2 linked regions of the Desulfatibacillum aliphaticivorans DSM 15576 genome follow. The protein of the gene in region 1 interacts with the protein of each later gene in a pairwise test. Links are inferred from orthologs where the notes say so. Each region holds a gene or a part of one and is shown on either strand. Other genes may lie near its edges. The genes, in order: uvrB and uvrA.

Region 1 (14,856 bases):
CTATCTCATATTCGGGACGCCTGGAATCATGTGATGGCCAAGGACGATTCTTCCCTGAGGCTGGAAAACCAGGAGATATTCCTTACCGTGCCTGCGTCCTTTGACGCCGTGGCCCGGGAGTTGACCGTTCAGGCCGCTAAAATCGCCGGCCTGGAAGCCACCTTGCTGGAAGAGCCCCAGGCCGCGTTTTATTCCTGGATTTGGGCCAGTTCCGGCAAATGGCGCGATCAGGTGAATGTGGGCGATCTCGTCCTGGTCTGCGACCTTGGCGGAGGCACCACGGACTTCAGCCTCATCCATGTGAAAGAGGAAGAAGGCGATCTCGTCCTGGAGCGCGTTGCCGTCGGCGATCATCTGCTGGTGGGCGGCGATAACATGGACCTTACCCTGGCTCACTTGGTGGCCGGCAAAGTCGGCAAGTCCGGTAAAAAGTTGGACGCCTGGCAAATGCGCGGTTTGTGGCAGACCTGCCGCAGCGCCAAGGAAGGCTTGCTTTCCGGCCATGGGCCTGAGTCCGTACCCATCAGCATCCTCGGAAGAGGCAGCGGCCTTATCGCCGGAACCATCCGTTCCGAACTGATCAACCAGGAAGTCCGGGAAATCCTGACCAACGGCTTTTTTCCGGTTGTTCCCAAGGACGCCATGCCGGCGACCCAGGGCAGGGCGGGCATGCGGGAAGGCGGCCTGGTTTACGCTTCGGACCCGGCTATCAGCAAGCATCTGGCCGGTTTTCTTTCCCGGTCCGGCGAGAAAATGCCCACTGCCGTGTTGTTCAACGGCGGGGTCATGAAATCCACCCATTTCCGCTCCCGCGTTCTGGATCTTTTAAACTCCTGGTCCGGCGGAGAGAGCGCCGGCGTGCGTGAGTTGGCAGGCGCCAACTTCGACCTGGCCGTGGCCAGAGGCGCCGCGTATTACGGCCTGGCGCGCAAAGGCGGCGCCGTTCGCATCCGGGGCGGCCTGGGAAAATCCTATTATATCGGCGTGGAAGCGGCCATGCCCGCCGTGCCCGGCATGCCCATCCCCATGAAAGCCCTGTGCGTGGCGCCTTTCGGCATGGAAGAGGGAACCGAGGCCGACCTGACGGAAGAGGAATTCGGTTTGATCGTGGGCGAGTCCGTCCGGTTTGAGTTCCTGGGCTCCTCCGTGCGCCATAACGATAATGTGGGGACCGTGGTGGACGACTGGGAGCAGGATATCGAGCCCATCACCCTGGTGGAAACCGTCCTGGAAGACGACGACAAAGGCGCGGTCCTGCCCGTTCGCATTCACGTGAATGTCACGGAAGTCGGCACCCTGGAGCTTTGGTGCGTCTCCACATTGGACGACCGCCGGTGGAAGCTGGAATTTGACGTACGCGAAAAGGAAGACTTTGAGGCTTAAAGCCTGTAATGGGTTTGGCCGGGGAGACGAATAGCTTTGGATATAAACGAAGACCAGATCATAGTAGGCATTGACCTGGGAACCACTAACTCCGCTTTGTCCTACGTGGACCTGACCGGAAAAAACACGGCATCCAAGATCAAGATGTTCCGCACGCCCCAGGTGTTTGCGCCCGGGGAGCTGGCGCGTCTGTCCGTGTTGCCTTCCTTTTTGTATTTGCCCGGCCAGTACGACGTGGACCGGGAAAACTTGAAGCTCCCTTGGAAGGACGAGGAAATAGGCATCGTAGGAACCTTCGCCCGCGAGCAAGGCTCCAAAGTGCCCGGAAGGCTGGTTTCGTCCGCCAAAAGCTGGCTGTGCCATTCCAAGGTGGATCGCACCGCGCCCATTCTCCCTTGGAACGCGGACAAGGAAGTCCAAAAGGTTTCTCCTGTCTTTGCCAGCGGATCCTATCTTAAGCATTTGCGCATCGCCTGGAACCATCAGGCCAAAGGCGTGGACGAAAAATTCCTGGAAAGCCAGTTCGTCATCATTACCGTTCCCGCGTCTTTCGACGAAGTGGCCAGGGATTTCACCATGGAAGCGGCCCGAACTGCGGGCATCGGCGAAGTCACCTTATTGGAAGAACCCCTGGCGGCCTTTTACTCCTGGCTCGTATTCCACGAAAACGACTGGGAAAACTACGTCAAGCCCGGAGAATTGATCCTGGCGGTTGACGTGGGCGGCGGCACCACGGACTTCACGCTCATCACCTTGCGGGAGGTTGACGGCAGTCCTCGGTTTGAGCGCATAGCCGTTGGCGACCATCTTATTTTGGGCGGCGATAACATGGACCTGGCCCTGGCCCGCAAGACCGAAGCCAGCTTCAAAAAAGCCCCCTCCCAATCTTTGAACGCCAACCGCTGGCAGGCCTTGTGCCACCAGTGCAGGCAGGCCAAAGAAGCCATTTTGGGCGGCGAGGTGGACAAAAAGACCGTCACCCTCATGGGCGAAGGCCGCGGTCTCATTGCCAACACCCTGTCTGCAACCCTCACCCGCGATCAGGTGGAGGAAACCATCCTGGACGGATTTTTTCCCGTAGTGGATTCCGATTCCCAGGCGCCCACGGCCCGCAAAGGCGGCATTACCGAGTTCGGCCTGCCCTACGAGCAGGACCCGGCGGTCACCCGTCATATGTGCAAATTTCTGGAGCGCCACGCCCAAAGCGTCAAGGACATGCTGGGCAAGGAAGTTCCGTTCCCGGATCTATTGCTCTTCAATGGCGGCAGCCTGAAACCTGAAGTAATTCAGACGCGTATACGGGAAGGTGTAAAGTACTGGTTTAAATCCGACCGCCTGCCCGGAGTCCTGGAAAACCCCGACCTGGACCTGGCGGTGGCGCGGGGCGCCGCCTATTACGGCCTCGTAAAATCCGGCCTGGGCGTCAAAGTCGGCAGCGGCAGCGCCAGGGGCTATTATTTGGAGGTTTCGGGCGCCGAAGGCCAAAACGGCAAAGGCAAGGCCTTATGCCTCTTAGAGCGCGGCGTGGAAGAAGGCACGCGCATCAACCTGTCCCAGCGCCAGTTCCAGGTCTTGGCCAACCAGCCCGTCAGCTTTCAGGTGTACAGCTCCAGCTACCGCAGCGGAGACAAGGCCGGAGACATCATAGACATCGACGATACCCTGACTCTTCTGCCCCCCATCAACACGGTCATCCAATTCGGTAAAAAGGGCGCGCAAACCCAGATTCCCGTGGAGATTGAAGCCCATTACACCGAAGTGGGAACCCTGAGCCTGTGGTGCAAGTCCGTGAACACGGACCATAAATGGCGGCTGCAGTTTCAGATTCGCAAGCAGGAAGCCGCTCCCCAGGTGGAGGACGCCCAGGTCTTTGAAGAATCCGTGGTGGAAGAGGTCTTTTCCAAAGTCGATGAAGTTTTCGGTAAGAAAAAAGGCGAATTGCCGCCCGAACGCCTGCCCAATGTGATTGCGGAAATCGTGGAATTGCCCCGGGAAAAATGGCCCTTATCCTTGGTGCGCCGCATTGCCGACGATCTCTTGAAAAAGCAGCAGACCGGCCGGGCTCACGGCGCGGATTACGAAGCTCGCTGGCTTAATCTCATGGGCTTTTGTCTGCGACCCGGCTTCGGCGACGCCCTGGACGAACACCGCATGCGCACCTTGTGGAGTTTTTACAAAAAAGGCCCCGTGCATCCCAAGAATCCCCAGGTTATGCTGGAATGGTGGGTCTTGTGGCGCAGGGCGGCGGGCGGCCTGACTCCCGGCCAGCAACGGCAGGTGTTCCAGGACCTCATGCCCCAGATGAAAAACGCGAAGGCCGGAAAACTAAAAATTCCGCCCCAGCAAAAGCTGGAAATGTGGATGCTTCTGGCCAACCTGGAACGCCTGCACATCAAGGACAAGCTGGAATGCGCCAAGCTGCTCATGGAGGAGTTGCATCCCAAAAAGGCCAAGCCTCAGCAATGGTGGTCCCTTTCCAGGCTCGGCTCGCGGGAATTGCTGTACGGCCCCCTGGATCGCGTTGTATACTCTAAGGACGCAACCGCCTGGATCAACACAATCCTGGAAACCGAGTGGAAAAATCCCAAGCCGGTGTGTCAGGCTTTGGCCCATCTTGCCAGGATGACGGGCGATATTAAACGGGATATTGAAGAAACGGATCGGGCCAAGGTCCTGGAATGGATGAAGAACAAGGGCGCGGCCAAATCCCTGACCAAAATGGTCGCCCAGGTGGTCGCCATGGATCGTCAGGAGGAGGATTCCATGTTCGGCGAGGCTCTTCCCGCTGGAATCGTACTGCGGGATTAACGAATTCGCCCTTAAACCGGAGAGAGCTATGCGCGTAGGATATGGATACGATGTGCACCGTCTGGTGGACGGCAGGCCCCTGGTTTTAGGCGGGGTGACTATCCCCTTTGATAAAGGACTCAAGGGTCATTCCGACGCCGACGTATTGCTTCACGCCGCATGTGACGCCTTGCTGGGCGCTGCCGGCCTGGGGGATATCGGCATGCATTTTCCGGATAAGGACCCAAAGTATAAAAACATCGCAAGCACGCGTCTGTTGGAGGAGACAGGCCGAAAAATTGCGCAAGAAGGTTATAAGATTGTTAATTTAGACGCCACCCTGGTGGCGGAGGCGCCGAAAATCGGCCCCTATAGACAGGAAATGGTTTCCGTGATAGCCAAATGCCTTGGCCTGGAAAACCGGCAGGTTAACGTCAAGGCCACCACCACCGAAGGCCTGGGAATAACAGGCAGAGGGGAGGGCATGGCGGCAACTTGCGTCGCCTGCCTGGAATAGCGGATCCAAAGGAGAAAAAAACAAAATGGCACTCACCCTGTACAACACCCTGACCCGGCAAAAAGAAACCTTTAAACCCCTTAAACCCGGGCATGTGAGCATGTACGTCTGCGGCCCCACGGTCTACGACTCCAGCCATATCGGACACGCCAGGTCAGCCGTGGTTTTCGATATTGTTTTCAGGTATCTGCAGGAATCGGGATACGAGGTGACCTACGTCCGGAACTTCACGGACGTGGACGATAAGATCATCAACCGGGCCAATGAAAGGGACATGGACTGCCAGGCCCTTTCCGAAATCTACATCGACGAGTTCCATCGCGATATGGACGCCCTGGCCGTGCTCAGGCCCACCCTGGAGCCCCGGGCTACTGAATTCATCAAGGAAATCATCGAGGTCACCTCCAAACTCGTGGAAAAAGGCCATGCCTACGTGGTGGACGGAGACGTGTATTTTGACGTCCGCTCCTTTGAATCCTACGGCAAGCTCTCCGGCCGCAAGCTGGAAGACATGGAAGCCGGCGCCCGGGTCAAAGTGGACAGCCGCAAAAAGGATCCCTTTGACTTCGCCCTGTGGAAAGCCAAAAAGCCCGGCGAGCCCGCCTGGGAAAGCCCCTGGGGAGAAGGCCGGCCCGGCTGGCATATCGAATGTTCGGCCATGAGTTGGTCCCGTCTGGGTGAAACCTTTGACATCCACGGCGGCGGCCAGGATCTCATTTTTCCCCATCACGAAAACGAAGTGGCCCAGTCAGAAGCGGCCTTTGGTCAGCAGTTCGTAAGATATTGGATGCACAACGGATTTGTGAACATCGACTCGGAAAAAATGTCCAAGTCCCTGAACAACTTTCTCACGGTCAAGGAAATCCTGGACCAGTTCCACCCCGAAGCCGTGCGCCTGTTCCTCCTGTCCAAACATTATCGCAGCCCCGTGGATTTTACCGAGCAGGCCATGAAGGAAGCGGCTTCCGGCCTGGATCGCGTCTACTCCTGCCTGCAACGAATCCTGGAAAGCGTAGGCGGCCTGGACGACGACTTCCAGATCAGCGGCCATTGGTCCCGTTTTTGCGCCTGCATGGACGATGATTTCAACACTGCCGGCGCCCTGGGCATCCTCTTCGAGGCTGTACGCGATGTAAACCGTTTACTGGACGGCGACCTCACAGGCGACGATCAGGTCCGGGCCACGGAAGCGGGGGCGGCCATCGTAAAGATGGGCGGCGTGCTTGGCATGTTCCAGGAAGATCCTGGCGCCTATTTTGAAGGCAAAAAGGAACAAGCCGCCCAGGACGGCGGATTCGATCCGGCCATGGTGGACGATTTGGTCGCCAAGCGCTCCCAGGCTCGTAAGGACAAGGATTGGGGTACGGCTGACGCCATCCGCGATCAGTTGACCGAAATGGGCGTGGCCATTGAAGACACCCCGGACGGCACCATCTGGAAAATGGCGTAGGGGCGCTGCTTGCCGCGCCCGTAATTGCCTGTTTAATAAATAGATTTTGTTGGGTTTCGCATGCTCAACCCAACCTTGTCGCTCCAAGCAAAGCCGTAGGTCGGGTTACGAAGTCCGGCTTTACGCTTCTCATAGGCGTAAACGCTGGCGGACTTCAAACCCGACAATAAATTTCCGTCATTCCTGCGAAGGCGGGATCTTTTAGCGTTTTCCCCGGGCTGAAATTTTCAGCCCTTTTTGCTTTTTCTGCACTAATTGGGATTTTAAAATAAATCCCGAAAGTCGAGTTTGTTCCAAATATGTCCGCCAAAAAAGCGGAGGCGTCCGCCCCGCCCAATCTGGAGGAATTCACTGAATTTCAGGTGGTCTCTCCTTTCGAACCCAAAGGGGATCAGCCCGCAGCCATAGAGTATCTGGCCAAAGGGGTTAACGAAGGCAAAAAGCACCAGGTGCTTTTGGGCGTCACCGGTTCGGGCAAGACTTTCACCATGGCCCACGTGGCCGCCCGATGCGGCAAGCCGGTCCTGGTTTTGGCGCCGAACAAAACCCTTGCAGCTCAGCTGTACAACGAATTCAAGCAGTTATTCCCTCACAATGCGGTGGAGTATTTCGTCTCCTATTACGACTATTACCAGCCTGAAGCCTATTTGCCCAACAGCGACACCTATATAGAAAAAGACTCCAAGATCAACGAAATGATCGACAAGCTCCGCCACGCCGCCACCGTGGCCGTGCTCACCCGGCGGGACGTGATCATCGTGGCCAGCGTGTCGTGCATCTACGGTCTGGGCGCGCCGGAAGATTACATCGCCATGCGCCTGGAGCTCACCGTGGGCATGGAGCTTTCCCGGGAAAAGCTGCTCAAGGATCTGGTGGCCATGCTCTATGAACGCAACGACATGGATTTTCACCGGGGCGTTTTTAGAGTGCGCGGGGATCGGGTGGAAATCTACCCGGCCTACTGGGACGATCAAGCCATCCGCATCGAGTTCTTCGGGGACGAGGTCGACTCCATCTCGGAGATCGACCCGCTCCGCGGCGTTGTGATGAAAAAACTGCAGCGTACCATGGTCTACCCGGCCAGCCATTACGTTACGTCCAAGGAAACCTTAAAGCGCGCCATGGGCGCCATCACGGAAGAGTTGAAGGTGCGGGTGGCCCACTTTCGGGACACAAACCAGTTGATCGAAGCTCAACGCATCCAGGAGCGCACGGACTACGATCTGGAGATGATGCACGAGCTGGGCTATTGCACGGGCATTGAAAATTACGCCCGCCATCTGACCGGCAGGAACGAAGGCGAGCCGCCGCCTACGCTTATCGACTTTTTTCCTGAAGACTTTCTTATGTTCATTGACGAAAGCCACATGGCTGTGCCCCAGGTGCGGGGAATGTTCCGGGGGGACCGGTCCCGCAAGGAAACTCTGGTCCAGTTCGGATTTCGCCTGCCGTCGGCTTTGGACAACCGCCCGCTTATGTTTGAGGAATTCGCCGAAAAGGTGAAACAAGTGGTGTACGTTTCCGCCACTCCGGCCGACTATGAACTGGAAGTGGCCGACGGCGCCATTGCTGAGCAGATCGTCCGGCCCACGGGCCTTATGGACCCGGAGATCATCGTCCGGCCCGCAACCAATCAGGTGGACGACCTTTTGGAGGAAATCCGCGTACGGGTGGAGAATAACGAAAGGGTGCTGATAACCACCCTGACCAAGCGCATGGCCGAAGACCTTTGCGACTACTACGAAGGCCTGGGCGTGGCCGTGCGGTATCTTCACTCCGATATCAAAACCATGGAGCGCATGGAAATCATCCGGGATCTCCGCCTGGGCGAATTCGACGTGCTGGTGGGCATCAACCTTTTGCGTGAGGGCCTGGACATCCCGGAAGTTTCCCTGGTGGCCATTCTGGACGCGGACAAGGAGGGCTTTCTCCGGTCCGCACGCTCCCTGATCCAGACCGTAGGCCGCGCCGCCCGTAACGTGAATGGCAAGGTCATCCTTTACGCCGACGCCATCACCCGCTCCATGAAAATGGCCATGGACGAAAGCCAGCGCCGCAGGGACCTTCAGGCCGCCTATAACGAGGCAAACGGCATTACTCCTGAAAGCATTAAAAAGGAGATCGGCTCCATTTTCGACTCCGTGTACGAGGCCGATTACGTCACCGTGGAAGCGGACAAAAAGGAAGCTCAGGAAGCCATCGAAAGCAAAGACCTGGACCGCCTCATCGCCATGCTGGAAAAGGAAATGCAGCAAGCCGCCAAGGAGCTTGCCTTTGAGCGCGCCGCCGAACTCCGCGACCAGATCAAGGATCTCAAACGCCAGGATTTGGGGATTTAAAGAAACGCCGTTTTATATGATGTTCCCGCTTTTCATTGAGTGAAACCTGGGTGGCATGGCGCCATTATCCTCTCTATCAAACTCCAATCCAATTCCTGCTTCCATCTTTGATCCCTTCTTTGTATAATTCCATGCAAGTTTTTCAAAAACTCAATCAAGAATTTTCACAAAGGAGGGGTTATGAGCACGTATATTAAGACGGAACAAAACGGAAAGTTCGCAGAGGTCGTCCTCAGCCGGCCCAAGGCTTTCAACTCCTTTCATTTGGAAATGATCACGGAACTGGCCCAGGAGCTTACCCGGCTTGCTGTTGATGATTCGGTTCGGGGCGTTTTGATCACCGGCGAAGGCAAGGCATTCTGCGCCGGAGGCGATCTTAGATGGGTTACGGAATTCGCCGAAAAGCCCGGCGCCTCATTCCATACCCTGGCCGCCCAATTTCATAACGCCATTGTGGAAATCAGGCGCATGGAAAAGCCGGTGGTTGCGGCCGTCAATGGGGTTGCAGCCGGAGGCGGATTTTCTCTCGCCCTGGCCTGCGACCTCCGCGTTATGGGAAAGTCCGCCGTGCTAAAACAGGCGTACACCTCCAGTGGGTTGTGTATAGACGGAGGCGGCACCTACACCTTGCCCAGGTTGGTGGGCATGGCTCGCGCTCTGGAAATCGCTGTCTTTGATGAGCCTATTTCCGCGGAAAAAGCCCTGGAATGGGGCTTGGCCACCAAAGTTGTGGAGGACGAGGCTGTGCTGCAGGAGGCGCGCGCCATGATGGGCGTTTTGTCAAAAAAATCCATGCATTCCATTGGCTTGTCCAAAAACCTCTTGAACGACGCTTTTAACAACACCCTGGAATACCAACTGGAGTTGGAGCGGCAGGGCCTCGGCGCCTGCGGCGATCATCCGGACGGCAGGGAAGGCCTGGCCGCCTTTGCGGAAAAGCGCAAGCCGGAATTTGGCAAATAGAGCTGCCTAAGAAATACAAAATGTCATAAACGCCGGCAGCCCGGGCCTTTTAAAATGCTGCGGCCGGAGTTGTCAGGCTCCACCTGGATTTGGCAGGGGATGCAGTCCTTCAAGGCCTGCACATGGGATATAACGCCGATGAGTTTGCCGTCCTGTTTTAAATTGCTCAGGGCGGATAGGGCGGTATCCAGGGTTTCATCGTCCAGGGTTCCAAAGCCTTCGTCCAAAAACAGGGAATCCACCCGGATGTTTTGGCTGGCCATGCCGGACAGGCCCAAAGCCAGGGCCAGGCTGACGATAAAGCTCTCGCCGCCGGACAGATTTTGCGTGGATCGCACCTCGCCCGCCTGATAATTGTCGATGACGTTCAAATCCAGAGGCTCGTTGGGATCCCTGATCAACAAGTAACGGTCGCTCATGGTTTGCAAATGCTTGTTGGCGTGGGAGACCATGATTTCAAAGGTCAGGCCCTGGGCGAAATTGCGGAATTTCTTTCCGTCGTTGGAGCCGATAAGATCGTGGAGCCTGCCCCATTTTTCGCATTCCTTTTTTTGCGCGTCAATTTCTTGTCGAAGGTTCTTGTATTTGTCTTCAAGTTTTTCGTGGGCGGAGAGCTCCTGAGTGATGGCGCCGATTTTCTCCTGGGCGGCCTTGGCCTTGTCGGATAATTCATCATTCTCGCCTTTAAGGCTTTCCATGTCCCGGTCCGTTTTGTTCAGGCTTTTTTCTTCCTGCAGGGTTTTGATTTGCTGCTCCAGCAGGGTTGCCAGGCGGATTTTCTCTTGGTTCAGGCCTTTCTTCAGGTCCTCCAGCCTTTTTAACTCGTCTTTGGATAAAAGGGCGGCGGCATAGGCTTTTTCATCATCAAATCCCGACGCCGACAGATTGGCTTGAAACGCGGCCCCAGCCTTTTCCAGCTTATTAGCGCCTTCTTCCAGACTTTTGGCAAGGTCTTGCAAACGGTCTTGCAGGGATTTTTTTTCGGATTCCAACTCAGCGCATTTTTTTTGGGCGGCTTCCAGCTTTATAGCCGCTTGCTTGACGGCTTGCGCCAGGGCCTTTTCCTCCTGATCCGGGTCTTTGTCTCCGAATATGGACCGGCGTTCCTTGCTTAACTGATCGAAGTCGGCCTTGCGTTCCGTTCTTTTCTGCGTGGCGGCTTCCAGTTCCTTTTGACCGGCTTCCAACAATGCCGCGAAGGATTTTAGACTGGCTTCCAAGCCGCTTAGTTCTTTGAAAAGCTCATCTTTCTCCTTCAGGCGCTTGTCATATTCCTTTAACCGGTTTTTCAGACTATCCAGGATGGTTTTTACGGATTTTGCGGAAATCTCGAACGATCCGTAAGGCGCTACGGCTTCATGCAGGTCTGATTGCGATTTATCCAAACGGAGCCCGGCCTGGGCCAAGTCCTCTTCTGAACGCGTTTGGTTTTCCAGGGCGCTTTCCCGTGCGTGCAGGGCGGATTCGGCCTTTTGGCGGAAGTCCGGGAGCTTTTTTTCAGCCTCATGGAATTTTTTCTCCAACTCCTCCACGGCGTCTTTCTTATGCCTGGCCTTGGAGATGATATCCAGGCAGGTTTTGTTTTCTTGATTACAGCGCTCTATATCTTCCATTACGGTAAGGGTGGCGTCTTTCAGGTCTGCGGGCAGTTCAAGGCTTTTCAATCCGTCCAGAATCTTGTCTTGTTCTTTTTCCAGGTCCGCTTTTAAGGCATTTAACCCGTTGTTTAGCTGCTGAATTTCCGATTCCAATAGGGAGTAATCCTGAGAGGCTTTTTGAATGCTCTGATTGATTTCATTCAGAATTTTCCGACTTTGCTCTAATTCCCGGCTTGTATCTTCCTTTTGGGGGACGTTGCCGACTGCATAGGGATGCTCCAAGGCGCCGCAAAGAGGGCAGGGGGCGCCGTCAGACAGCTTTTTCCGTTCCTTTTCCATGTCGTACACTTTACAAGCATCGAGATGTTTTTCCTCAGCATTGCAAACTAACGCTTCTTGGACGCTTCGTTTTTCTTTCAGACTTTCAATGGTTTTTGAGAGTTCCGGCAGTTTACCTTGGTTCGCTTGCAGAGTTTTTTTATCAATCAGGGTTTTCTTTTTCGCCTCATCAGCTCTGGCGCAGGTGGAGTTCAGGTTGGTCAGTTTTTCAAGGCGAAGGTTGAGGCTTGAGTTATTTTCCTTCCAATCTTCCCACGATTTACCCTGCAGAATTTTTTCCAATTCCTCTTTACGGGTTTTCAGGCTCTTTTCCGACTTTTCCAGTTGCAGTTTTTCGGATTCATATTGCTTATGCAATTTTTCGTGCTTGGTTTTGGCTTTGGAGGCCGCCGCCTTGGCTTGCGTCAGGCTTTTCTTTTTGCCGGCGTGATCATTGCTCGCCTCTTGAAAGCGCCCGGCAATCTGCTCAATGCCGGTAAGGCTTTTTCCCAAGGACTCGCAATCCTTGTTTTTCCGTATAAAGGCTTCTTTTTCGCTGAGTTTTTCCTTCGTGGCCTGGATTTGGCTGCGGGCAGCCGCAATTTCCTTTTCCTGCTTGCGAGTGGAATCCTTGCGCTCCAGCACCTTTTTTTCCGCTTGCTCCAGGTCCTCACCGGCGCTTTTAAGCCGGGTGTCCAGAGTCCGAACATCCTTGATGATCCTGGCTTCCTTTTCCTGATTCTCTTGGGTGGATTTAAGGGCCGCCGCAGCCGCGTCCTTGGCGGCGCTTCCATCCTTCAAGGCCTGCCGGTTATTTGTGAGCTTTTCTTCAAAGTCTGCTTGAACTTTACTCCCTTCCTCTTGGCGCTTTCTCAAGTCCTGGAGCTTGTCATAATCCGCTTCTAAATCGTGGGCTTGCCTGCCCGTCTTCAGCCTATCCAGGTCCGGCCTGGCCTGGGCTTGCTTCTCATCAAAGGCGGCTTGCTGTTGCTTCAAATTCTCCAAGCCCTTGGATAATTTGTCCAGATTTTCCAGCCAGGAGATTTTTTCCTGAACCTCTTTGGCTTGGGCCGAAACGGCTTCCACCTCCTTTTGTTTGATAATGCGGGTATTCTTGAGCTCCTGGATTTCCTCCGGGGAACGTAGGCGGATTTCCCCCAGCCGTTCTTCCAAGCGGTCCTTGGTTTCGTTTTCCGCCCGTTTCCGTTCATGCACCGCTATGGATATAGTGGTGTAAATATCCGTGCCGGTAATCTGTTCAAGCAGCCCGGATCGCTCGTCCGACTTTTCCTTTAAAAAAGCGGCGAAGTTGCCCTGGGCCAGCATTACGGAACGGGTGAACCGCTTGAAATTCATGCCCGTGGCTTCTTCCACGCAGGAGGCTGTCTTGCTGGGCTTGTTTTCGATAATCTCGCCTGAGTCCGCATATGCCAGTTCGTGTTTATAGCCTTGCAGATTGCCGTCGGGTTTATTCCGGGCCCGGCGCTGGCTCCAATGGCAGAGGTAATGGCCTGAATTGGCGCTGAATTCCACTTCGGAGAAGCATTCCCCGGTATGGCGGGTCATGATTTCGTTGGAAGAACCGGTGATGGAAGGCAGCCGGGGCGTCTGGCCGTACAGGGCCAGGCAGATAGCATCCAGAACGGTGGTTTTTCCCGATCCCGTGGGTCCGGAAATGGTAAAAATGCCCGAGGACGTGTAATCAACGGAATTGAAGTCTATTTCCCACTCACCCGGAAGGGAGTTTAAATTCTTAAATCGCAGCCGTAAAATCCGCATCCCAATCTCCTATTCCGCCCTGATGTCCTGCTCATGAATTGAGGCCAAAATTTCCTTAAAGGCGTCCATAAGCTCTTCGCGCTGAAGTTCAGGCACGGACCTGGCCTCCATACACCGGGTAAAAACCGCTTCTTCGGAAAGTTCGCTCAGGGTTTCCAAGGGCGTCTCCCGGCCCATGATCCGAGAGGCCATTCTGAGATCGTTCGTGCGAACCACTTCCATGCCGGTTCCCTCAATCAGGGATTTAACGTCTTCCAGCAGGATTCCTGCGCCGGTTTCGTCGGTGTATTCCAGTTCCAGCCAGGCCTGGCTGCCTTGCTCCTTCATATTTGTGACGGCCTGCATCAACTCGTCATGCCCGCCGCGGATTCGCTTTAACTCACGAAAGCAAGGCGTCGCCAGTTCCCGGACTTGGGGTTGGGTTCCTGTAAATTCCACTTCCAGGACCATTTTATTCTGTTCGGACTCTTTAAAGCTCATGGGCAGGGGCGAGCCTGAATACCGAAAATGATCCCGCCCCCCGACTGTTTGGGGAATGTGCAGATGGCCCAGGGCCAGATAGTCGATTTCCTCCGGAAAAATTTCCGGGCGGGCTTGGCCCAAACCGCCCACATACAACTCCCTGACCCCGTCCTCCTTTTCCGTGCGGCCTCCCGCCGTGAATAAATGCCCCATGGCGACAATGGGGACGGGTTGGTCCAAAGCGTCCCGGGCGGCCTTGGCGGCGCCGCACACCCGTTTGTAGTGCTCCTCGATTCCGGCAAGCATTTTTTGAGCTTTGTCGTCCATGGATTCTCCGGCTTCCGCCAAACGGACGTCCCGATCCCGGAGGTAGGGGACTGCGCAGACGATCAATTCCGGCCGGCTTTTATCATCATTCAAGACCAGCGCTTCGTTTGCAGGATCTTCATCGATCCCTCCCACAACATGGACGCTTTGGTAGCGAAGCAGGGTTTTAGGGGCGTCAAGAAAAGTCGGAGAGTCGTGATTGCCTGCGGTTATGACTACGTGGCGGCAGCCCGTCCGGGATATCTTTCCCAGAAACCGGTAATACAATTCCTGGGCCCGGTTGCTGGGCGTCCCGGTATCGAAAACGTCCCCGGAAACCAGCAAGGCTTCCGCTTGCCTTTCGCGGATGACTTCCAAAAGCCAGTCCAGAAATTGCTCGAATTCGTCGTACCGCTTTCTTCCGTAAAGAGAGCGGCCCAGGTGCCAGTCGGAAGTGTGGATCAGTTTCATTCCCGCTTTAATCCTTAGAGCTTAAAAAATCGACGTGGGTTTTCGCCGCCGGTTAGGGGTATGGTTAAAAACAGTGGTTCTGCGTATATTTATGCTGATTTTTATATAACAAAGGAAGCGGATTGAAAAGGTTCAAATCTTGCCGGAACGCCCGGCGCGTGTTATTATTTGAGTATGGATGCGCGAGCGTAATTGCGTCTGATTTCCTCATGATGGAGGCGGCGGACTTTTGTCTGAAATAGAAAAAAAACTGGCCACATTATCCAACGGACCCGGGGTGTATCTCATGAAGGACGAGTCCGGGGAGATCATCTATGTGGGCAAGGCCAGAAGCCTGAAAAAACGGGTGTCTTCCTATTTTCTGGAGAAGGCCAACCGGGACCTGAAAACCGGCATCCTGGTCAAGAAGATCGCCTCCTTTGACGCTATCCTGGTGACCACGGAAAAGGAAGCTCTGATCCTGGAAGCCAACCTCATCCGCAA
Region 2 (15,308 bases), on another replicon or contig:
CCTTGGAGGCGGCCCAGGACAGCGTAAAAAACGGGGATAAACTGGTTTATCTGCATTTTTATACGGACTGGTGCGGCTACTGCAAAAAAATGGACGCCAGCACCTTCAAGGATCCTAAAGTCGTTAAATACCTGAATGACAATTTTTTATCCGTCAGGCTGAATCCGGAAAAAAGCGACGCCGCCAAAAAAATGGCCTCCAAATTTTACGTCAGAGGATTTCCGGCCAACGGGTTTTCCAACGACGGTCTGGCGCCTTTGTCCACCAACTCCGGCCTGGCGATCAGCCCGGGATTCATGCCGCCGGAGCAATTTATGGTCATGCTGGAGTATTTGGGCTCAAAATCCTATGACAAAATCACGCTCAAGGATTTTATGAGCCAAAGAAAATAACCCCAAAATCGGATTTCCGTTCATGCCATTCGCCGCTGACTTGCACATCCACTCTTGCTACTCCCGAGCGACGGCCCGGGACCTGAACCTGGAAAACCTGCATTATTGGGCGCAATTGAAAGGCCTGACCGTGGTGGGGACAGGGGATTTCACCCATCCCGCCTGGTTTGCGGAAATCCGGGAGAAGCTGGAGCCCGCCGAGCCGGGGCTACTTAGGCTCAAGCCCGAATTGGCGGCGCCCATAAACGCCCGGGTTCCCGAATCCTGCAAGGGCGAGGTGCGTTTTATCCTCAGTGCGGAAATCAGCAACATCTACAAAAAAAAAGACGCCACGAGAAAGAATCATAACGTCATCCTGATGCCGGACCTGGACAAAGTCGCCAAGTTTAACGAAAAGCTGGACTCCATCGGCAACATCAAGTCCGACGGCAGGCCCATCCTGGGCCTGGACGCAAAAATCCTGCTGGAATACATGCTGGAGTTCGATCCTGACGGGCTTTTCATCCCGGCTCATATCTGGACGCCGTGGTTCTCCCTTTTGGGCTCCAAATCCGGCTTTGACTCCATTGAAGAATGCTTTGAAGACCTTTCGCCCCACATCTACGCCCTGGAAACCGGGCTTTCGTCCGACCCGCCCATGAACTGGCGGGTTTCGGACCTGGACGGCAGAACCCTGGTGTCCAATTCCGACGCCCACTCGCCTTCCAAGCTGGCCAGGGAAGCCAACCTGTTCGGCACGGAGCTTTCGTTTCCCGCCATGAGCAGGGCTTTGAAAACCGGCGAGGATTTTCTGGGCACCATTGAGTTTTTTCCGGAAGAAGGCAAATACCACCTGGACGGGCACCGCAAATGCAACGTTTGCCTGATGCCCCCTGAAAGCCTGGCGAACGGCTGCCTGTGCCCGGTTTGCGGCAAGCCCCTGACCCTGGGCGTTTTGCATCGTGTGGAAGCCCTGGCGGATCGGGGGGAGGGCCAACTGCCCGAGCGGCGCCACCCCTTTCACAGCCTGGTTCCTTTGGTGGACATTTTATCCAACATCCTGGGCGTTGGGCCGAACAGCAAAAAGGTCAAGGCGGCGTATGACGAAACCCTCAAGGCTGTGGGGCCTGAGCTTTACATTATCAAAGACGCCACGCCCGAGGAGTTGGAGAAGTCCCCCCTGCCCCTGCTGGCCGAGGCTGTCAGCCGCATGCGATCCGGAAACATCGTCCTCAAGGGCGGCTTTGACGGCGAATACGGAACCGTGGCGGTTTTTGACGCCCAGGAACGGGAGGGGCTGCTGGGGCAACAGGCCTTGTTCGACATTCCCAAGCCGAAAAAACAAGCAAAATCCGGAAAAAAAAAGTCCGTAGACAATGAACCGACGATTGAGCAGGCCGGACTTTTCGACGCCCCTCAGGAAATTGAGGAATATCCACAGGAACCGGAAGAGGAAATTTCCACGGAAAACGACCTGGAGCCCAGGGAGCTTCTTTCCCGGGCCGTCCACAATCAAACGCCCAAGGAAAGACCGGCGCCCAAGCCCTTCGCCCTGAATGCGGTCCAGGAAAGCGCGGTCAATCATGAAGGCTCGCCCCTGCTTATCAAGGCCGGACCTGGCACGGGAAAAACCCGGACCCTGACCCACCGGATCGCCCGATTGGTTGAAAAATCCGGAGCGCCGCCCGAGTCCATTCTGGCGATCACGTTCACCAATCAGGCGGCCCGGGAAATGGCCCATCGGCTGGAAGACATGCTGGGCGAAAACGGCGGCAAGGTTTTTGTCGCCACCTTTCACGCCTTTTGCCTGACCCTGCTGCGGGAGTTGGCCGAGGCGGAAGGGCGCGCCATAAGCGTTTTGGGCGAGAAGGACCGGCTTTTTTATATCAAAAAGGCCTTGAAAGAAGCCGGGATTAAAAAAATCAAGCCGGAGCTGGCGTCCCTGCATATCTCTTTGGCAAAACAGCAAATGGACTCCCCCTCCTCGGCGGAATTTAAGGATTTGGAAAACAAGGCCGGGGCCATGCAGGAGGCTTACGCGGCTTATCAGACCATGATCTCCGGGCTGGAGCTATTGGATTTTGACGATCTCATGTACAAGGCTGTCCGGGCCATTGAGGCGGACTCCCTGTATCGTGAATCCCTGCAAAAGCGCTTCCCCCATGTGTGCGTGGACGAGTTCCAGGACGTCAACCACGTGCAATACCGGCTGCTGCGCCAACTTTGCCCGCCGGAGGCCGACCTGACCGTAATCGGAGACCCGGATCAGGCTATTTACGGTTTTCGGGGCTCGGACGTGGGCTTTTTCAACCGGTTCGGGGAGGATTATCCCCAGGCGCGGGTTATCGAGCTTTCCACCAATTACCGCTCCACGGAAACGGTGCTGAAAGTCGCCGGCCAGGTCATGGGCGACCCGGGACAGGATTTCGGCCTGCATTCGGGCATCGTGGGCGCGGACCAAATCATGATAATCGACACGCCCACCTCGGCCGCGGAATCCGAAGCCATTGTGCATATCATGGAAAGCATGGTGGGCGGGGTCAGCCATTTTTCCCTGGATTCGGGGAGGACCGACATGGACGCAGGCTCGGAAGACTGGAGCTTCGGCGACTTCGCGGTTTTGTTCCGCACCCGCATCCAGCTTCCGCCTTTGACGGAAGCCCTGGACCGTTCGGGCATCCCTTATCAGGTAGTGGATAAAAAGCGCCTGGTGGACCATCCGGGCGTGGAGGAGTTGCTTTCCTATATCCGGCTGGTCAATCAAACCGGGACGGACCTGGACCTTTTGCGCATCATGAACTTCCCCAAACGGGGCATTGGGGATAAAACTATCGAAACTCTGCGCACCTGGGGGGAGTCCCAGGGGAAAAGCCTGATCGAAGCCCTGGAAGTCGCCCGCAGGCTGCCTTTGCCCGGGCTTTCCAACTCGCAGCAGATCAAGCTGCACAGCGTCTGGAAGACCATTACAGAGGCCAGGAAAAAAATCCTGGACTCTATTCTTCCGGAAGCCCTGGAGCACCTGATGTACACCATTCCCCTGGAGCCCTTGTACACCAGGAGCGGCAACGGCCGCACCGCCAGCGCCTGCATTTTGGACATGGCCCAGGATTTTAACGGCGATCTGGGCAGGTTCTGCGACATGGTGAATCTGGCCAGCGACGCCGACACCCTGGAGCCCGAGGCGGACCGGGTGTCCCTCATGACCATGCACGCGGCCAAGGGGCTGGAGTTCCGGGGGGTGTTCGTAACCGGCTGCGAAGACGGATTGATCCCCTATTTCCGGGAAGGCAAGGAGTCCGACCCGGAAGAGGAACTGCGCCTTTTCTATGTGGCCCTCACCCGCGCCCAGAGGCGCTTGTGGCTGACCTACGCCAAGCGCCGACGCATGTTCGGCAAGGTTGTCTCCCAACAACCGAGTCCTTTCCTCACGCGCATTAAAGAGGAGATGAAAGACCTGAAAAAGCCCTTTAAACGCAAAAAAAAGCCCGCCCCCATACAAATGGGTTTATTTGGGGAATAAAAAGGAATATTCTTCGGCCGTTTGACGGTCGCTGTCAGTTTATCGCCTAACCCAAACTTTGCGAGGCATTATGGGAAGCAGCCAAATCATTTATGAATGGACTCCGCTGGAAGGCATCGGGCCTTTCGTGTTCAACGAACCGGTGGACAAGTACGCGTCAAAGTTTTCCCTGTTTCCGATTCCTGACGAGGTGGAAGAGGATGAAGACTGGGAAACCTACGGCATGCCGGGCGACGAGGACGCGCGATTCTACTTTGAGGACGGGTTGCTGGAAAGCGTCATCGTCTCGTCCAACTTCTTCTACAACAACGCCAACCTCATCGGCCTTCCTCCTGACGAAGCCCTGGAAGTCCTGGAAATGGAGCCCGACGACATCGAAAAAATCGATACCGACGAGGGCGAGGAGGACGCCTATTCCTTTTATGACGTCAACCTCCAGTTCTACGTGCTGGACGGCGTGATCGACACGGTTCTTGTAGGCAGGGATTACGAGGACTATGAGTACGACGAGTTTGACGACGAAGAAGAGCTGGAAGATTAAAATAGCAGAACAGGTGTCCGCAAAAGCCATTGCGGACGCTTGCGTCATTTATCTTTCTTAGCAGGGGCGCCCTTGCGCCCCTATCGCCTTGGTCAGACGGGTAAAAACTGATACGGCTTACGCTTGTATCACTTTTGTTGATCAAGAGCTCTTGGGAGCATAGGCGTCAGGTGATAATCGACTCACTACTCCTCTTATCATCAACTCAATTAGTATCTACCAAAGCGGCATCAAAACCAATCTTTTCAAGCAACTCTTTCACAGCTTGAATTTTTAGCTTAAGATAATCATTGAGATCAACAGGCCAATAATCGAACGACACATTTGGATAATCCCTTTTAATCACCTCAAAAATCCATTGATAATAAAAATCTGCTGCCTTGATAGCGACACTCATATCGGGCACATGGACATGGGGAACAGAGTCAATATGTGCAACCGTTTTATCCCGATATCCTTTTGTCTCATTCCAATAATTTTCCCAATCTTCTTGCGACATGGCAATGTGTCCAAGTAGCTGTCCTCTGAAAGAATCCACTTCACATACATTTTTTTTCCAATGCAATTCATCACTGTCGGAACCGAACAAGTGAAGCCAGTTTAGGACGGCCATATCGATACTGTTGTTAAAAATAGTGATCCAGAAAGGGCATTTGATCGTGATTCCATTCTTTCTGAACGAATTCATCGCTCTATGATGCGCTAACTGAGTTACAAATTGCGCACATGTGCCGGCAACTTTATACAATTTGGATTTGGTCATTTTCTCCAAATCTGTTGTATTATCATTCATAGTAACTTGCTCCTTTTGTTTGGATTTACGGAACGCGTATAGCTATGAAAAGTGTTTCCTTATATTATTGTACTATAATTTTTCCGCTTTGAGGATGTTATCCAAAAACTGGCCGGTAAAGGATCGGGGATTGGCGGCCAGTTCTTCAGGCGTACCCACGCCCACAATGAAGCCGCCGTTATCGCCGCCTTCGGGCCCCAGGTCGATGACATGGTCGGCGGACTTGATCACGTCCAGGTTGTGCTCAATGACCACTACGGTGTTTCCGTTATCCACCAGACGATTCAAGACATTTAACAATTTTTGGATGTCGGCGAAGTGCAGGCCGGTGGTGGGCTCGTCCAGAATATATATGGTCCGGCCCGTTCCGCGTTTGGAAAGCTCCCTTGCCAGCTTGATGCGTTGGGCCTCGCCGCCGGACAGGGTGGTGGCCGCCTGCCCCATTTTGATGTAACCCAGGCCCACGTCAATGAGGGTCTGGAGCTTGGTGCGGATGCTGCCGATCTTGTCGAAAAACTCCCGGGCCTGGTTTACGGTCATGTCCAGCACCTGGGTGATGTTCTTTCCCTTGTACAGGATTTCCAGGGTTTCCCGGTTATAGCGTTTGCCGTGGCAGACGTCGCAGGCCACATACACGTCGGGCAGAAAGTGCATTTCGATTTTTATGATGCCGTCGCCGGCGCAGGCTTCGCACCTTCCGCCTTTTACGTTAAAGGAAAAACGGCCGGGCTTATAGCCGCGCACGCGGGAGTCCTGGGTTTTGGAAAAAAGCTCCCGGATATGGGTGAACACCCCGGTGTAGGTGGCGGGGTTGGACCGCGGGGTCCTGCCGATGGGCGACTGGTCAATGTGAATGACCTTGTCCACCAGGTGCAGGCCTTCCATTTCCCTATGCTCTCCGGCCTGGATGCGGGTCCGGTTAAGGTGCTGGGTCAGGCCTTTGTAAAGGGTTTCGATGACCAGGGTGGACTTGCCCGAGCCGGAAACGCCGGTGACGCAAATGAGCCGGGACAGGGGGAATTCCACGTCAATGTTCTTCAGGTTGTTTGCGTTGGCGCCCCGGATGACCAGTTTGCCGTTTTTGGGGGCTCTGCGGGATTCGGGCAGCTCAATGCGCTTTTTTCCGGAAAGATACTGGCCGGTCAGGCAGTCGTCTTTAAGCAGCTCTTCTGCATTGCCGGAAAAAACCACTTCGCCGCCGCGCATGCCGGCGCCCGGCCCCATATCGATGATGTGATCCGCCGCCAGCATGGTGTCGGCGTCGTGCTCCACAACCAGGACCGTATTGCCGATGTCGCGCATATGGCACAGGGTGTCCAATAAGCGCATGTTGTCGCGCTGATGCAGGCCGATGCTGGGTTCGTCCAGGACGTACAGGACGCCGGTGAGCTTGGAGCCGATCTGGGTGGCTAGGCGGATGCGCTGGGCCTCGCCGCCTGAAAGGGTGGCGGCGGTGCGGTCCAAGGTCAGGTAGTCCAGGCCCACGTTGGCCAAAAATCCCAGGCGCTCGTTGATTTCCTTGAGGATGCGGCGGGATATGTCCTGGTCCCTTTTGCCCATTTTCAGGTCCCGAAAAAAGACCAGGGCCTTTTTTACGGAAAGGGCCGTGACTTCAAAAATCGCCTGATCGCCCACCCGCACATTGCGGCTTTCCAACTTGAGCCTGGCCCCGTTGCAGTCGCTGCAGGGCTTAAAGGCCATGAAGCGTTCGATCTCCTCCCGGATTTGCTGGGAGGTGGTTTCCCTGTATCTTCGAATCAGGTTGGGCACCAGGCCCTCGTAAGGCTTGGTGTAGACGTAGCGCTGCCCTTTGCGTTCAAAGTAGAAATTGATGGGCGTTTTTGAACCGTTCATCAGGACCTTTTTAAACTTTGGGTCCAGGTCCTTGTAAGGCGTATAGATGTCCACCCCGTAATTGGAGGTGAGGGCGTCCAAAAACTCGAAAAAATGCACGGAACTGCGGTTGGCCCAGACCGCCACGGCGCCTTCCCGCAGGCTGAGCTCGTGGTTGGGGATGAGCAGTTCCGGATCGAATTCCATGGTGGAGCCCAGGCCGTCGCATTTGGGGCAGGCCCCCTGGGGCGAGTTGAATGAAAAGCTGGCCGGGGTGAATTCCGGGTAGCTGATATTGCATTGGATGCACGCGGAATGCTCGGAGAACAGGATGGGATCCTCCCCGATGGGATGCACGGTGGCGAATCCCTCGCCCTGGCTGAGGGCCAGCTCCACGGAGTCGGCCAGCCGGTTTTCCACGCCTTCCTTGATGACCAGGCGGTCCACCACCACGGATATGGTGTGCTTCTTGTTTTTTTCCAGGGGCTGGATTTCTTCCAGTTCGTAGATCTCGCCGTCCACCTGCACCCGGGCGAAGCCCTGCTTGGTCAGTTGGGTGAACAGCTTTTCAAAAGTTCCTTTTTGGCCGGAAACCAGGGGCGCCAGAATCATGGCTCTGGTCCCTTCGGGAAGCTCCATGATCTGGTCCATAATCTGGTCGATGCTTTGGGAAGTGATGGGGCGGCCGCACTTGTAGCAATGGGGCTGGCCCACCCGGGCGTAAAGCAGGCGCAGGTAGTCGTAGATTTCCGTGACCGTGCCCACGGTGCTTCGGGGATTGTGGGAGCCGGTTTTCTGTTCAATGGCAATGGCCGGCGAAAGGCCTTCGATGGTGTCCACGTCCGGCTTGTCCATGCGCTCCAAAAACTGCCGGGCGTAAGCGGAAAGGGACTCCACGTAACGGCGCTGCCCCTCGGCGTATAGGGTGTCGAAAGCCAGGGTGGATTTACCCGAGCCTGACAAGCCAGTGACGACCACCAGTTGGTTCTTGGGAATGTCCACATTGATGTTTTTCAGGTTGTGAACTCTGGCGCCCCTGACGATTATCTTGTCTTCTTTCAATTATGCCTCTGTATTTCGTCCGGCCGGCTCGTTGCGCAGCGGCCGGATAGCCGCAATGCCTTTGTTGGGGGTCCAGCCCCGTTTTTCCTGGGAAAAGCGGACAAGGCTCCAATCGCCCTCCCGCCTTTCCAAAACGACGGGGGAGCCGTCGTGGAGTTGGAACAGCAAGGTGTCATTTTCTCCCGGGCCCGCCCGCACGTCTATCTTATCTGCGATCACCACCGCGCGATGATCCTGGGAGGCATCATACCATTTTGCAATTCCAAAGAAAACCGCCGTCAGCCAGATAAGCCCCACGGCCATGACCACGTAAAAATTCCACTCAGCGGGTTTGAACAGCCGCACAATATAAAAGAAGCACAAGAAGAAATTGAGAACCGCCACTATCCAAAAAATTTCCATGCCCGTAAAACGGCGCACAAGATCGGACATGAAAAATGCGTTTTCCTGTTCGATTTGATCCAGCCTTTTATCCTGGGCGAACCCCAGGTTGAAATGGAGGTCCGGGTCCCGGGGCGTTAAAATCCTCGCTTTTTCATAATTGAGGATGGCCAGCCCGATCCGGTCCATTTTTAAAAACGCGGCGCCCAGGTTAAAATACACGCCGCCGCCCACCGGCGACTTGGCAATCATTTCTTCATACTGGGCCGCCGCGTCCTGAAAATTGCCTTCCTTATAAGATTGGTTGGCGGAGTAAAACAGGGCGTGATCGGCCTCTCCCGCCCAGGTCAGGGCCGGCGCCATCAATGCTATGAAAGCCGCTATGACAAGTAATCGTTTCATACCTTGACCTTTTTATCCACCGCCCTGACGACGTCCAAAAGCTCTTGTCTGACTTCCTGACTGAGCTGGCTGCCGCATTGGCTGAATACGCAGGTTTCCAGGCTGGAAAAAACCTGTTTCAAGCGGGACGCGGACTCCTGATCGACGCCGGCGGCCAGCATTTTATCCTCCGCCTCGTGAGACGTGAGGGTTGCGGCCTCCAGCCCAAGGCGCAGGGCGAGATATTCCTGCAAAGCCCGGAAGGCTTCCACGCTTTTATCAGGCCCCATGTCCTTTACGGATTTTGCAAAGGCCGCGTAAGCCTTTTTCGAGGCCCTGGCCCCGGCCTGTTCGGCGCGTTTTTTGCCGCCGCTGCGAATAATCAAAGCGCCGGCCAAGGGTAGGAAGGGAAAAACCATGATCAGAAAGCCCAACCACACAGGCATGGTCTGGCCCATGCCCGGCGCCACGGCCTTGGGAGTTTCTTGAATTTTAAGGATATCCTCCCCGAGCATTTGCACACGATGCTTGGAAGCGGAGTTCACCTGCATTTCCTGGATCGGCGCTGGCGCCGCATGCACGACGCCGGGCAGAACATGCAGGTTCATCTCCCGGGTTCTGGCGTATTCGTACTTGCCGCTTGCGGCATCAAAATAGGGGACGGAAAAAGCCGGAATGGCCACGTCGCCCTCGGCCTGGGGCACCAAAGCCCACTGCATGGTTTTCTTTCCAAAGGGGCCTTGCCCGTCGCGGTTATCCTCCAATTGGGGATCGCTGGGGTACACCTTCACCCCGGGCAAAGGCGGCAAATCCAGGTCCGGCAGCAACTGCACGTTTCCCCTGCCTGACAGCGTTACCGTGAGGGTGGCTGAGTCCCCGGCTTTCACCTCTTTGGGGTCCAGGTCCGCTTGGATGGAAAATCGGCCGATGAGTCCGTTGAAACCGCCAGGCGCCCCTTCCGTGGGCAATGCTTTGACGGAAAACGAAACCGGTTCCGACAACACCCGGGTTTTAACGACTTGTTCGTTGCCGAAAAACTGATCGTCAAAAAAGCCCCTGGGAAAACGGGAGGGCCTGCCGGAGGATTTGATCACCTCGGCTTTGACGGCCAGGGGGGGAATTTCATAATCGCCGGTTGCGGAGGGAATGACCTGATGCACCAGTTCGGCCACATTGAAGGTCTTGCCGTTAACGGTCTTTTGGAATTGGCGGGAGTCTCCGATTTGGGCAAACTCCAGATTTTCCATGTCGGGAAAGCCCTCAAACTGGATGTCCCGCAACGGGATGCTCCAATAAAACCGGACGCGGCAAAGAATGTCCTGGCCTGCATAAGCCTGCTTGGGCAGGACTTCCGCAGTGAAAAACATGGCGTCGTTCTCGCGGCCCTTGATTTCCCCCAAGGGGTCCACGGTCAGCCGCACGGTGTTGCTGTTATACTGCTTGCCGCCAATGGTTACGATGGCCGGCCCCAAGGTGTAGGTTCCGGTTTTAGGGGCGCTGATTCCATAGGTGTAGGTAATGCTGCGGTCGATCCGCCCGTTGACGATGCTCGTCCGGGACGACTGGCCGGGCCTGCCCACTTGAAGGCCGTTGGTTCCCCTAAGTTGAATGTCATCCGCGGACCCTGAGCCGGAAACCGTGACAGTCAGGTTAAAGACGTCCCCGGTCTGCACCCTGTTCGGGGCGGCGTCCAGGGAGACGGAGACGTCCGCCATGCACAAGCCGGGCGCCAGCAGGAAAGCGAGAATCAGCACGATAGGTATGATTTTACACGCTTCCGCTATGTATTCCCTCAATGATTTCATGGCTGCAGGCTTTTTTACCATCGTTTCCCTGAATTGGCGCGGTCGTCGCTTATGATCGCGCTTTTGTTATCCGGTCTGAATACCCTGTTTTCCTTCACATTGTCCAGCAGGGTGTCGGCCATCTTTTTTTCCATGGAGGACATTGCAGTCTGTCCGTCCTGATCCTGGGCGTCTTGCTCGGGCTTGTTCAGGGCCTGCATTTGGCCGTCCAGGTCGGCCTGATCCTGTTTTTCCTCGTCACCGGCCTGGGCGGCGGATTGCTGGTCCTGCTGTTGACCCTGAGCGCTTTCAGATTGTTGCTGTTGCTGCTCCTGGCCTTGCTTCTGATTCTCGCCCTGGTTTTTTTGTTGCTGATCTCCCGACTGCTGCTTATCCTGGTCGCCCTGCTGCTTGCCGTCCTGTTTATCCTTGCTTTGGGAGTCCTGGTTTTGGCCTTGCCCGTTTTGGTCGCCCTGCTGGCCGTCCTGCTGCTGTTGCTGATCGCCCTGCTGATCTCCTTGCTGATCCTGATTCTGTTGCTGCTGAACCTGAGCCTGGCGCCACAAGGCGAGCTTCAGGTTCTCCTTGGCGTCTTCGTCCTGGGGATTCAGGGCCAGGGCTTTTTGGAATTCCTTGGCCGCCTTTTCATAGTCCTCGCCTTTCATCATGGTCGCGCCCAGGTTGTAGGCGGACCGAAACTGGATTTCAGGGTCGTCGCTGCGTACGGCGGCGCTGGCGAAGGCGGACTGGGCGGCTTCCATGTCTTCCGCCATGAACGAGGCCACGCCCCGGTTGTAGCGCCAGCGGACGTCCCGCGGATTTTCCATGTCCTTGTCGGCGAAGGCCTGGGCCGCATCCTTGTACTTCCCTTCCTTGAACAGGGCCTCGCCGTCGGCGGCGCCCCAGGCGAGGGAAGCGCACAAAAACAGGCTAAGCACGGATATCAAGAATTCTTTCACGGAGCACCCCTTCAATCAACAGCAGCGCCCACGCTGCTATCAGGAAGATAAAAAAACGCTCTTCCCGGATGGTGATTTTGCCGGTTTTTAGAATCTCGGCTTCGGTTTTCTTTTTAATTCCGTTGAAATACAATTGATCCAGGTCGAAATCCCCGGCCTCGGACCTAATGTAATCGCCGCCGGTTTCATTGGCAATGGCCTGCAGCGTGCTTTCGTCCGGCTTGGACAGGATTATTTTACCGTCGGCGTCTTTTTCGAAGCCGCTGCCGTCCAGGCTGGGCACGGGGCCGCCGGCCGGATCTCCTATGCCGAGGACGAAAATGCGAATGCCTTCGTCAGAGGCTTTTTCAGCGGCTTTCAGCCCGGCCTCCTCGTTGTCTTCGCCGTCTGTGATGAGCAGGATGACCTTATCCGTGGAAGACTTGGGATCAAAAGCGGTCATGCCCATTTCAATGGCGGCGCCCAGGTCGGTGCCCTGGAATCGCAAGGGCAGCAGGTCCACGGTCAATTGGTCCAAAAACATTTGAATGGCCTGGTAATCCAGAGTCAACGGACATTGGGTGAAGGCCACGCCGGAAAAAGCGACCAGCCCCAGCCTATCGCCGGTGGCCACCCGAATCAGGTCCGCCACCTCGCGTTTGGCTCGTTCCAGACGGTTTGGCTGGGCGTCCTCCACCATCATGCTGTTGGAGATGTCCACGCACACCATGATGTCCACCCCCTTACGGGAGACCTCCTGGTAATGCTCGCCCCATTGCGGGCCGGCCAGGGCGAAAATCATCAAGGCGACTGCGCTGATGAACATCACCGCCCGCACCACGGCCCGGGCTCGGGACTCCAGGGGCGCCAGACGCGGCAGCAGATGTTCGTCCGCATAGGCGGCCAGACTTTTTCTTCTTCTTCGTTTGGCCAGAATTTGCAGGAACGCCAGCAACGGAATGGCCAGCAAAAAATTTAGTATCCACAGTTTATCAAAGGTCATGGGACGGCCCTCCCCAACAACCCGGTCGCCTCCAAAAGGACCAAAGCCAGGGCTGCCAATAAGAACCAGCGATAATGCTCCTTGTAATGAAAGAACTCCTTAACCTTGGCTTCGGTTTTTTCGGCCTTGTCGATTTCCTTATAGATGGAGTCCAACTGTTCCGTATTGGAGGCGTGGTAATATTTTCCCTGACCGATAACGGCGATCTGGGCCAGTTCCTTGGAGCCAGCCTGCTCCGTGCCCATGCCAATCGTGTAAATCTTGATTCCCAGGGCGGCCAGGGCCTCCGCCGCTCCTTGAGGCGTCATGTCTCCGGCCGTGTTTTCGCCGTCGGACAATAAGATGACCACCTTGGACATGGCGGGGATGTCTTTGATGCGTTTTCCGGCGACGCCCAGGGCGTCGCCGATGGCTGTCTTACGGCCCGCCATGCCGATTCGCAGATTTTCGATGAGATTGAGCAAAAGACCTTTGTCCAGGGTCAGCGGCGCCTGGGTGAACGCGTAATCGCCGAACACCACCAGGCCGATTCGATCTGTGTCCCGGCGTTTTACAAAGTCATGGACAACCTTTTTGACGGCGGTGAGACGGTTGACGCGCTGGCCGTCTATGGCGAAGTCCGGCTGCGCCATGGACTCCGAGGCGTCCAGGCACAGGATGATGTCCACGCCCGGAGTTTTGATTTCCCGCGAGGCGTCCACGGTTTGGGGCCGGGCGACGGCCGCCACCAGCAGGACCAGGGCGAGCGTCCTAACCAGAAGAGGAATGCGCGCCCGTATCTCTGCATTTTTTCCGGCGATCCGCCCGAGACGGGAGGCTGCGGAATAGGTCACCGCAGGAGGCCTTTTTTTCAGGGAGACTCCGGCCCACAAAAATATGGGTATGAGCAGCAGAAAAAAATATGGATAGGCAAATTCAAACATAACGCCCTACTCCGCCTTTCCTTTGAAATCCGCCGGGTTTGGCTTCACTTCGTTGTCCACAACCTCGGCCTGAACTTCCTGCACGTCCTCCATCCAGGAATAGGTTTTGTTCACGTAATCCCGCGCCATGGCGATGTGCTCCTTCCGGGTCGCTTCGGCGATACGGGCCTTTGCGAACTTGACCATGTCCGCCTCTTCCAACAAGGGCATGATTTCCCAATCCTCCCGCTCCTGGATGCGGGTCCGGATTTCCGAGGTTGTCAATTCCTCGGCGGGAAAGGGCCTGATGGCCCCCATATAAGCCCGGACAATGGCGGACAGCCTGAAATAGCCCTCCTTGTCCTCGCCTTTGGAGGCCCACCACGACTCCAGCTTGTCCAGATTTTCCAGGGCCACTTCATGGGGCGCCGCTGTCTGGATTTCCAGGGTTTGGATGCGGCGGCTCCGCAAATAAAACCACAGGGCGAAGGCGGCCAGGGCCAGCAACAACAGCCCGGCTCCGATCCACGGCGCGTATTTGCTGAAAAACGACTTGCCGGGAATCAGGCCTTTGATGGGCCTTGGCTGCATCTTGGAGGGATCGTCAGGCAGGCCGTTATCCACCTGAATTTCCTGGGAGGAAAAATCCAGCCATTGCTTGGCTCCGTCCTTATTTATGAAAGCCACGCTGAAACCAGGGACTTTAAAGCGGTCCAGGGAATTGACCAGCAAGGAAAGATCCAGGCCTTTATCCGTAGGTTTTTTATCCAGGATCACCAAGGCATCCAGGCCGGTTATTTCCACCGGATCGGTAAGGGAGGCGCCTTCAGGCAGGGAGGCTTCCAGGCTGAGGGATACCGGTTCTCCCAGCACGGCTTTTTCCGATAAAAATTTTGCGTTCCAGGAGGGCTGAGCCGGCGCAATTTCGTCCGCCCACAAGGGCAAGGACGAAAACAGGAAGATTAGCAATATAAGCAGAATGTTCAGGAAGCGTTTCATCATTTACGCGCCTCCCTTCTGCGGAAGTACTCGGTCAAGGGCTGAACCACGGACCCGCCCGTGGAAAGCTCCACCCTGTCCACGCCGGACTTTGTGAGCAAGGTCTTCAACTCGGCGTCCCGGTGGGCCACGTCCTCTTCCCAACGGCGGCGAACGCCCTTGTTGGATGTGTCGACGGCCAGGGCCTGCCCAGTTTCGGGATCCCGCATCCAGACAAGCCCCACGTTGGGCAGGACGCGCTCCGCCGGGTCCTGAATTCGGATGGCCGTCAGGTCGTGCTTGCGGGACGCCAGGTACATGGAGGTCTGGGTTTTATGGTCGAACTCAGGAACCATAAAATCCGAAATAAGAAACACCACGGCGTGGCGGCGCACCAGCTTGTTTAGATGATCCAGGGGAGCGCTCAGGTTAGTAGCTGCAGACTGAGGCTCGTGGGAGAAGATATCCCGGATCAAGCCCCAGACATGGCCGGCGCCTTTTTTCGGCGGGATGAAACGCTCCACCTTATCGGAAAACAGGATGGCGCCCACTTTGTCGTTGGTGCGTACGGCTGTAAAAGCGAGCAGACCGGCGACTTCCGCAGCCAGCTCCCGTTTGAAGCGCTTGGAGGTCCCGAACAGGTTGGAGGCCGAAAGATCCAGGAGTAAGAGAACCGTCAACTCCCTTTCTTCGGAGAACACCTTGACGTAGGGATGCCCCATACGGGCGGTGACGTTCCAGTCGATGTCCCGCACGTCGTCGCCCGGGACGTACTCCCGCACTTCCGAGAATTCCATACCCTTGCCTTTAAAGGCGCTCAC

Evidence for each region.
Region 2: the proteins of uvrB (region 1) and uvrA interact in binary tests that used the Escherichia coli proteins (3 or more experiments, as listed by UniProt). The link is inferred for Desulfatibacillum aliphaticivorans DSM 15576 from one-to-one orthologs.

What each region holds. Positions count from the first base shown.
Region 1 is NZ_AUCT01000007.1:106,146-121,001, reverse strand. The notes cover bases 5,986-8,956. They hold uvrB (excinuclease ABC subunit UvrB), read left to right. Parts: upstream 5,986-6,436; coding sequence 6,437-8,476; downstream 8,477-8,956. Other genes in these bases: G491_RS0107945 (enoyl-CoA hydratase/isomerase family protein), read left to right, coding at 8,657-8,956; cysS (cysteine--tRNA ligase), read left to right, coding at 5,986-6,137. In the rest of the region: G491_RS0107970 (Hsp70 family protein), read left to right, coding at 1-1,383; G491_RS0107965 (Hsp70 family protein), read left to right, coding at 1,420-4,191; ispF (2-C-methyl-D-erythritol 2,4-cyclodiphosphate synthase), read left to right, coding at 4,220-4,687; more of cysS, read left to right, coding at 4,713-5,985; more of G491_RS0107945, read left to right, coding at 8,957-9,439; G491_RS0107940 (SbcC/MukB-like Walker B domain-containing protein), read right to left, coding at 9,463-13,134; G491_RS0107935 (exonuclease SbcCD subunit D C-terminal domain-containing protein), read right to left, coding at 13,144-14,373; excinuclease ABC subunit UvrC, read left to right, coding at 14,603-14,856. UniProt on the Escherichia coli protein: The UvrABC repair system catalyzes the recognition and processing of DNA lesions. A damage recognition complex composed of 2 UvrA and 2 UvrB subunits scans DNA for abnormalities.
Region 2 is NZ_AUCT01000009.1:14,313-29,620, reverse strand. What follows is about bases 5,098-8,520. They hold uvrA (excinuclease ABC subunit UvrA), read right to left. Parts: upstream 8,121-8,520; coding sequence 5,298-8,120; downstream 5,098-5,297. Other genes in these bases: G491_RS0109945 (SH3 domain-containing protein), read right to left, coding at 8,121-8,520; G491_RS0109955 (hypothetical protein), read right to left, coding at 5,098-5,225. Also shown: G491_RS33670 (thioredoxin family protein), read left to right, coding at 1-392; G491_RS0109965 (UvrD-helicase domain-containing protein), read left to right, coding at 415-3,891; G491_RS0109960 (hypothetical protein), read left to right, coding at 3,962-4,432; more of G491_RS0109955, read right to left, coding at 4,638-5,097; more of G491_RS0109945, read right to left, coding at 8,521-8,903; G491_RS0109940 (BatD family protein), read right to left, coding at 8,900-10,687; G491_RS30185 (tetratricopeptide repeat protein), read right to left, coding at 10,702-11,625; G491_RS30180 (vWA domain-containing protein), read right to left, coding at 11,597-12,607; G491_RS0109925 (VWA domain-containing protein), read right to left, coding at 12,604-13,530; G491_RS0109920 (hypothetical protein), read right to left, coding at 13,537-14,511; G491_RS0109915 (DUF58 domain-containing protein), read right to left, coding at 14,508-15,308. UniProt on the Escherichia coli protein: The UvrABC repair system catalyzes the recognition and processing of DNA lesions. UvrA is an ATPase and a DNA-binding protein. A damage recognition complex composed of 2 UvrA and 2 UvrB subunits scans DNA for abnormalities.